2 regions of the Paenibacillus sp. FSL R5-0486 genome follow, and region 1 is predicted to be linked to the other one. Evidence: predicted binding sites of a transcription regulator. Region 1 holds the regulator's gene; the other holds the start of a gene.
The links. Region 1 encodes CtsR, which represses protease genes until heat stress. Its sites were predicted from a motif close to ATGGTCAATAAAGGTCAAACA; they were not measured.
Positions count from the first base shown of each region.

Region 2: a site for CtsR is predicted at 2,071-2,091, ahead of clpP (ATP-dependent Clp endopeptidase proteolytic subunit ClpP). Genes of this name have one in related genera too.

Region 1 is NZ_CP150237.1:6,400,892-6,405,326, reverse strand. Features, by position in the region: rRNA gene rrf (5S ribosomal RNA) at 98-214, shown strand; gene MKY01_RS28445 (GNAT family N-acetyltransferase) at 393-1,568, shown strand; gene MKY01_RS28440 (CtsR family transcriptional regulator) at 2,030-2,491, shown strand; gene MKY01_RS28435 (UvrB/UvrC motif-containing protein) at 2,523-3,047, shown strand; gene MKY01_RS28430 (protein arginine kinase) at 3,076-4,146, shown strand; gene MKY01_RS28425 (ATP-dependent Clp protease ATP-binding subunit) at 4,332-4,435, shown strand, end outside.
Region 2 is NZ_CP150237.1:182,259-186,693, forward strand. Features, by position in the region: gene MKY01_RS00890 (DUF4163 domain-containing protein) at 121-1,218, shown strand; gene clpP (ATP-dependent Clp endopeptidase proteolytic subunit ClpP) at 1,386-1,982, opposite strand; tRNA gene MKY01_RS00900 (tRNA-Arg) at 2,159-2,233, opposite strand; gene MKY01_RS00905 (sugar-binding domain-containing protein) at 2,660-3,685, shown strand; gene gap (type I glyceraldehyde-3-phosphate dehydrogenase) at 3,792-4,435, shown strand, end outside.

The sequences.
Region 1 (4,435 bases):
GAACGATCTCTGAAATGAAAATTGGTACATCACAGAACGTGTGTATGATTTTCAGTTCCATATCTGATTTTAAGAAGCTATGCTTCGACAAATCGCGTTTGGTGGCGATGGCGGAGGGGTTCCACACGTACCCATCCCGAACACGACCGTTAAGCCCTCTAGCGCCGATGGTACTTGGACCGCAGGGTCCTGGGAGAGTAGGACGCCGCCAAGCGAAGAACCACTGCCGATGTTATTCGGTGGTGGTTTTTATTTGTTTATTTTAGGGGATGCGGAAGCATCTCTTATTTGACTTTGTAAGAATCCTCTGACACACTCTAAGGGGTACATATATCAGATATCAGGCCATGATTTGGATTGATATAACTCTAGCGAATGGGGTGTAGGACAACATGGAAATTCAGAAATTGACGGTAGATGATTTTGAACCGGCGATGGCACTCTCCGAATATGCTTTTCAAGTAGTAATGAGTGAAGAACAGAAAGAAAAACGGCGGAGTCAATTTTCGTCACAGGATATATGGGGTGTATATGAGGACGGGCAGCTAGGAGCCAAACTTCACATCATTCCTTTTCAAACCTATATTCATGGCAGATCGTTCGAGATGGGCGGTATTGCGGGTGTAGCCACCTGGCCAGAGTATAGACGCAAAGGCTGGGTAGCGGGTCTGCTGAAGCATGCGTTGGAAGAAATGAATCGTAACAAACAGAGTATATCTTTCTTGCATCCATTCTCTTTTGGTTTCTATCGAAAGTATGGATGGGAGACGTATGTTGAATTTAAACGTTATAAAGTACCTACAGCTCATTTGCCTCTGAAAAAAGCGACACCTGGAACAATTCGGCGTGGGGATCCGGGCCTCAGCATATTAAAGGAAGTATACAGTGCGTATGCTGAGCGTTATAACGGAACTCTGGTTCGGGATGATGCAAGGTGGGAGAATTCAGTTCTTGTTAATGGGACCAGCCAGAAGGCTGTATATTACGATGAAGCTGATGCAGCACAAGGTTATCTTTTATATGAGGTTAAGGAAAATAAGTTTACCATTAAAGAGATCATCTATCTGAATGAAGAGGCTAGGCAAGGGCTGTGGACCTTCATTGCTAACCATGATTCCATGATCCAGGAAGTTACGTTGCAGGCGCCTGCCAGTGATACGCTTGCCTTCCAATTGGATAACCCACGGATTCAGCAGGAGATTGTACCTTATTTTATGGCGCGTATCGTTAGTGTAGAGCAGTTTATATCCCAGTATCCCTTTGCAAGCCAGGACTCACCGGTGCAGATTGTTCTACAGGTAGAAGATGCCCACGCTCCGTGGAATGAAGGGGTATGGCAATTAAACGTGGCAATGAACGGAACAGCGTCCATATGGAAAACTTCGGAACCAATTACTGATGATCAGATCATTAAGGTGGATATTCAATCCCTTACCGCGGTCCTGATGGGATATCGCAGACCAACGGAAATGGCACGAATCGGAAGAATTCACGGACCGAACACAGCAATCAAGGCTTTGGAACAAGCGATTCCTGAACGGGAAACCTATTTGCTCGATTTCTTCTGATGACTATGCCCACTGCTCCATTTAACTCGATTAGCTTATATAGAAATACGGCGTGATTGAAAGACAAATGGACTTCTCCAGCAATTTTGGGGAGGTTTTTTTGTGTCTGGGGAATATTTCGTGTAAAATCGTAAAAAATGAATAGTGACCCCACTTGGCAAAACCACAAAATATGCTATAATGGTTATAAAGTCAAAGAAAGTCAAAGTCAACTAAAGGTTTAATACTTAAGTAGCTTTCTTTCTACAATCTGATGCATGATCGCCAATATACGGGATTCATTTCATCGGAGGATCAAGGGAATATTAAAGGACCTTCGTGCTTCCTTCGCTCTCCTGTTAACACTTGTGGAAGCAAGATTCGCTGTTTCCCTGATTGGTTAAATGGGTAGAGAAGGTGTACTCTGTGGGGGCGTGTGGGTCCTTATTGACTTAACGTTTCAGACAGTGGAGGATGATTGGATGCGTAATATCTCTGATATTATCGAACGATATCTGAAGAGTATTTTGCATGAAAGTCCCGAAGGAATGGTTGAAATTCAGCGTAATGATCTGGCAGATCAATTCTCATGTGTACCTTCCCAGATCAATTATGTCATCAGCACACGTTTTACACTCGAGAAGGGATACCTGGTAGAGAGTAAACGCGGCGGTGGTGGTTATGTTCGCATACAGCGCATTGAATTACCGGCCCAATCAGCTCTGCATAATCATTTGCACCATAGTATTGGTGAAGAGATCGGGCAGACAGCTGCCGAAGGTCTGATCTATCAACTGGAAGAAGCGCGCTTCTTGAACAAACGGGAAGCCGGGTTGATGCGAGCTGCAGTATCTAGAGAGGTTATATTGGTCAAACTTCCTTACCGGGATCAAATTCGTGCCAGAATGTTGAAGGCGATGTTAATATCTTTGCTCGGTAAATGAAAACTATCGGGGTCAAAGGAGGTACATCAATATGCTGTGCCAAGAATGCAATAAACGTCCGGCGACACTTCATTTTACGAAGATCGTAAATGGAGAGAAGACGGAATTCCATATTTGTGAGTCATGTGCCCGTGAAAAAGGGGAAATGATCCCTGGAACAGCAGGTGGGTTTTCCATTCACAACTTGTTGTCCGGATTGCTTGATTTTGATCCAGCCGGCAAAAGTGGATCGGCAGGAACACCACCTGCAAAAGCTCTTCAATGTGAAGAGTGTGGTATGACGTACGCACAATTTAGTAAGATAGGCCGGTTCGGCTGCAGTTCATGTTATAAATATTTTGACAGTCGTCTGGATCCTTTGTTCAAGCGGGTTCATGGTAATACGTCCCATGTAGGCAAAGTGCCTGCACGAGCTGGTGGTCGCATCAAGGTGAAACGGCAAATTGCTGATCTGAAGCGTGAGCTACAAGAGAGCATCGCACAAGAGGAATTTGAAGAGGCGGCTCAGATCCGTGACCAGATCAGAGGACTTGAAAAAGGAATAGCTCAGGAGTAAAGTTTGTCATTAGTAGGAGGGATGCGTAATGCCTAATCTGCGCTTTACAGAGAAGGCGCTCAGCGACTGGATGCGCAGTGATGCGGCTGATTCCGAAATTGTCATTAGCAGCCGTGTCCGGATTGCACGCAACCTTCAGCATGTTCCGTTTCCGATGCTGGCTTCCAATGAGCAATCGGAAGAGGTGCTGAATAAGCTGAGCGAAGTACTTCAATACGATGACGTTCATGCCTTTGGGGATTTTCATACGTTGGATCTGATCGATATTGACGAACTCGACAAACGGGTGCTGGTGGAGAAACATCTCATCAGTCCAAGTCTTGCGAATGAATCCAGGAATGGTGCGGTTATTCTCAGTGAGGATGAGTCTGTCAGTATTATGATTAATGAAGAGGATCATCTTCGTATCCAGTGCCTCTATCCGGGGTTTCAGGTGAAAGAAGCCTGGGAGAAAGCTTCCGCAATAGATGATGCTTTTGAAGCGCACGTGGATTATGCTTTTGATGATCGCAGAGGATACTTAACCAGCTGCCCTACCAATGTAGGTACAGGCGTCAGAGCATCGGTCATGATGCACTTGCCTGCCCTGGTGATGACACAACAGATTGGCCGTATTCTAACCGCAGTTTCCCAAGTGGGATTGACGGTAAGAGGGATATACGGTGAAGGTAGCGAGGCGATGGGTAACCTGTTCCAGATCTCGAACCAGATTACTTTGGGACAGACCGAACAGGAAGTCATCGAGAACCTGCATGGTGTTGTGTTACAGATGATTGGTCATGAACGTACAGCGAGAGAACGGTTAATTACCGACTCCAGACTTCGGATTACGGATCGGGTCATGCGTTCTTATGGCATATTGTCTCATGCAGCTATTGTTGATTCCAAGGAAGCTGCACAGCGCTTATCGGATGTACGCCTTGGCGTGGATCTCGGATTGTTGGATGGACTGTCCATCACGGTAATGAATGAATTGAATGTGATGACACAGCCGGGATTTTTGCAGAAAACATTCGGGGAAGATATGCGCACAGATGAGCGTGACATATACCGTGCTCAGTTGATTCGTGATACGATCAATGCAGCGAAGCAGTCCTAGTTTAGCCTGATATAGTATTGAATTATGGTTTCATGCCGCATTGCGGCTTTTATATAATAAGGCATGTACAAATGCCGAATGACTTTATTCGCAGCATGGCTGCAAACAAAAATGATATGAAGAATACGACGGTTATTTCATTATATGACCCTCGTTTTATCCAAAACCATGGAGGTGCAGGAGATATGATGTTTGGAAGATTTACGGAACGGGCCCAAAAGGTGCTCGCACTCGCGCAGGAAGAAGCTGTCCGTCTCGGTCATAATAACATCGGTACTGAGCATATTTT
Region 2 (4,435 bases), 1.0 Mb from region 1:
TGTAAACCTTTCCGAAATCGGGTTAATTATAATAGAGAGGTGAGCGTATGAGATATGCGATCAGGTCAGGATTACATACGCAATGATCCCTAATTGTGAATTCAGAGAGGAGTTTTATATATGACATCATGGAAAAAATGGACAAGTGCGTTGCTTGCAACAGGAATTATTGTAGGTAGCGGTTCGGTGTGGCAGGACAGTTCGGTTCAGGCGGCATCGGTATCCTCGAAAGTGACAACCACAGCTGAGGTGACCCTGAAGTCGGGTGGAAAAACACTGACTCAAAAAGGACTTCTTCAAGGTGGTTCAACTTGGGTATCTCTTACGGCAGTTAAAGATGTGGCAGGTGGAACGCTGAAATATGATGCGAAAACCAAGTCATATACGGTAACAGCAGCCAACAATGCGATGACCGTTAGCCTGATGGATGGACAGCCAAACGTTTATATTAACGGTTATTACCCTCAGGTGGAAGCGAAATTGATTCAGGGTCGATTGTATATCCCATTCTCGGCAATGAGAGATTATCTGGGTGTACAGGGGAATTGGGATGCCAAAACCAAAACGTTGACACTCAGCAAGGTGAAACAAAATAGCGTTAAAATTAAAGCGGCAACAGTTAATGTTACTGTAAAAAATGCTGAAGTAGATGTTCAATATCCGCAAGTGAGTGGACTTGCCAGCAAAGAAGCTGAAGCGGCGATCAACAAAGTGTTGAAAGATGAAGTGGATGCGTATGTAGCTGACTTCAAGAAACAGACATCTGAATTCGGCGGTGCAACAGCCAACCGTCCATATGCATTTGAGAGCTCCTATGTAGTGACGTACAACGAAAAAGGCGTGCTGGGACTCATTACACAACGATATGAGGATTATGCTGGCGCTCATGGCATGACATACCGTACGGGACACACCTTTGCACTGGACACAGGCAAGGAGCTTACGTTAGATGATGTGCTGCAAAATAACAAAACCATGCGCGAGACGTTGAGTAAAAAAGTGGGTGAACAACTGAAAGCCCGCGGTGGATACCTCGACGGTTATAAAGGGTTGAATAAAGATCAAGATTTCTATGTGACACCAACGGGTGTAGTTGTGTTCTTCCAGTTGTATGAGTATACGGCGTACGCAGAGGGATTCCCTGAAATGCCATTTACGTATAAAGAGCTTCTCCCTAAAGGCACGGAACCTTTCAGTAATGTATCTGGAACCAAATAAAGAATCATTATTGTGCACTCTTAAGTTTTCTTCCTTATAAAATGAAAAAAGAAGCCCCCATCATAATTATGATGAGGGCTTCTTCTCGTATAGACAACACAATTATATGTTGCTGATTACGTTAGGTGTTGATTATGTTAACGCATAGACCGTGGTCTACGTCACACTTAGATGCCTTGTGATCCTACGTTTTCGATGACTTTATCAATGATACCGTAATCGGCGGCTTCAGCAGCACTCATGAAGTAGTCACGATCTGTATCTTTCTCAATCCGCTCCAGCGGTTGACCTGAACGCTCAGAGATGATGCGGTTCAACGTATCACGCATTTTCAAAATGCGACGAGCGCGGATTTCGATGTCAGAAGCCTGACCTTGTGCACCACCAAGTGGTTGGTGAATCATAATTTCACTGTTTGGTAATGCAAAACGTTTACCTTTTGCACCGGCATTCAACAAGAATGCACCCATGGAAGCCGCCATACCTACACAGATGGTAGATACATCCGGTTTGATGAATTGCATTGTATCGTAAATCGCCATACCGGCTGTAATCGATCCGCCTGGGCTGTTGATGTATAAGTGAATGTCTTTCTCCGGATCTTCCGCAGCCAGGAACAACATCTGTGCCATAATGGCATTAGCCACTACGTCATTAACATCGCTACCAAGGAAAATAATACGATCCTTCAGCAATCTGGAGTAGATGTCGTAGGCGCGCTCACCCCGGTTGCTCTGTTCAACGACCATTGGAATAAAACTCACGTGAAAAACCTCCTTGGAATGTAAATGTTATTGGTGTTTATACTTAAACTGTTACCGTATTACCCACATAATAAACAATTCCAAACAAAAAGTCAAAGAAAGTCAAACTAACTTGCAAAAAAAAGAAACCTTTCCGGTTTCATTGGTTAAATGGGTTATGAGCTGTTAAATAAAAATGGCGCGCCCGCCAAGAATCGAACTTGGATCTCAGGCTTCGGAGGCCTACGTCATATCCATTGGACCACGGGCGCACATTATGTGACAGCAATAATGATTATAGCTCATGAAATATTTAATTGCAAGCAGTTCGTTGTCGTATTGGTTTGGATTAACCTAAAAATGATCATGATGAAGAAGAGTGGATAAAGAGTACATTTAAGTAAATGCTATTAGAGGTTTTGGACATGCCGTATGAAATGTGATTCTGAGCGATATGTAGATTGAATTCATTTGTTTCTTCTATATATGGTATGCGTGAGCTAGTCCTAGATCATGGAAGTCTAAGATTGTGAAAATAGGCGCGTACAAACGCTGCATGCGTGTCGAAATAACACGTTGAAACACTTGCATGTCACGTCAGTTTTAGGTAGAATAGACGTGGGACTTAAAAAGTTAACCCGGGACGTTTTAGGGCCATGAAAGAGAGCTTAGAACGAGAACTTGCGGGAGTGGAAAGCATGCGAACGATTTTAGAAGTACAAAAGCAGCTTCTGCCTGATCTCATGGATATCTTGAAAAAGAGGTATACGATTCTGCAACAGATCATGTTATCGGATGTGATCGGACGGAGAACGTTAGCTAATTCCATGCAGATGACCGAGCGGGTTCTGAGGGCTGAGACCGATCTGTTAAAGGCTCAGGGACTTATTGAAATTGACAGTGCAGGAATGAAGATCAGCGAGGCAGGGTATGATTTGCTGCAGCAGTTAGAGCCCGTAGCCAAAGAGTTGTTCGGATTATCCGAGCTGGAAGAGCGCATCAAGCAAGCATACGGTCTGCAAAAGGTAGTTGTGGTTCCTGGCGATTCGGACGTTTCTCCATTTGCCAAAAGGGAACTGGGCAGAGCCGGAGCGAAGGCTCTCGGCAATATCATGAGTGACAACGACGTTGTCGCCGTTACTGGCGGTTCAACAACGGCCGAAGTCGCAGAACAACTAAATCCGCCAACTTCGCTCAAAGGTGTCTGGTTCGTACCGGCACGCGGTGGACTTGGAGAAAGCCTTGAAATTCAGGCTAATACGATCGCATCCACAATGGCAAAACGGGTAGGGGCGCAATACAAACTCCTGCATGTACCGGATTTGCTCAGTGATCATGCCTATGAATCATTAATCCAGGACCCTAGTGTTCAGGAGATTCTGCAGCTGATCAGGCAATCACGGATTGTTATTCATGGAATTGGTGATGCCGTAGAAATGGCCAAAAGACGCAAACTTGCGACGGAGATTATAGATGAACTTCAGGAGCAAGGGGCCGTATCTGAATCTTTCGGTTATTACTTTAATGATCAGGGTGAGGTGGTACATACCATGCTTACACTGGGTATGCGACTTCAGGATATTGAACGAACCGATGTTGTGATTGGAATTGCAGGTGGCAAAAGCAAAGCTGCTGCAATACATTCCGTGTTACGATTTGGTCAGGAAGATATTCTGATTATTGATGAGGCTGCTGCCGAAGTCATCGTTGCTGAAATGGAATAAGGTTTTACTTTGTATCACAACTATTGTTGTCTTGACGGACTTCACCGTCTGTCTTGAATATATAAGTTTCATAAAAAATTAATCAAAACTTGGGAGGAACTTACTCATGATTAAAGTAGGTATTAACGGTTTTGGACGTATTGGACGCTTGGCATTCCGCCGTATTCAAAATGTAGCAGGCATCGAGGTAGTAGCAATCAACGACTTGACTGACGCTAAAATGCTCGCTCATTTGCTCAAATATGATACAACTCAAGGTCGCTTCGATGGCGATGTTGAAGTACACGATGGCTTCTTCAAAGTGAACGGCAAAGAAGTTAAAGTATTGGCTAACCGTAACCCGGAAGAACTTCCTTGGGGCGACCTGGGCGTAGATATCGTTCTGGAATGTACTGGTTTCTTCACAACTAAAGAAGCAGCTGAGAAACACTTGAAAGGTGGAGCTAAGAAAGTTGTTATCTCCGCACCAGCTACTGGCGACATGAAAACCATCGTTTACAACGTAAACCATGAAATCCTCGACGGTACTGAAACTGTAATCTCCGGCGCATCTTGCACAACAAACTGCCTGGCACCTATGGCAAAAACACTGCAAGACAAATTCGGAATCGTTCAAGGTTTGATGACTACAATTCACGCTTACACTGGCGACCAAAACACGTTGGATGCTCCACACCCTAAAGGTGACTTCCGTCGTGCTCGCGCAGCAGCTGAAAACATCATCCCTAACACAACTGGTGCTGCTAAAGC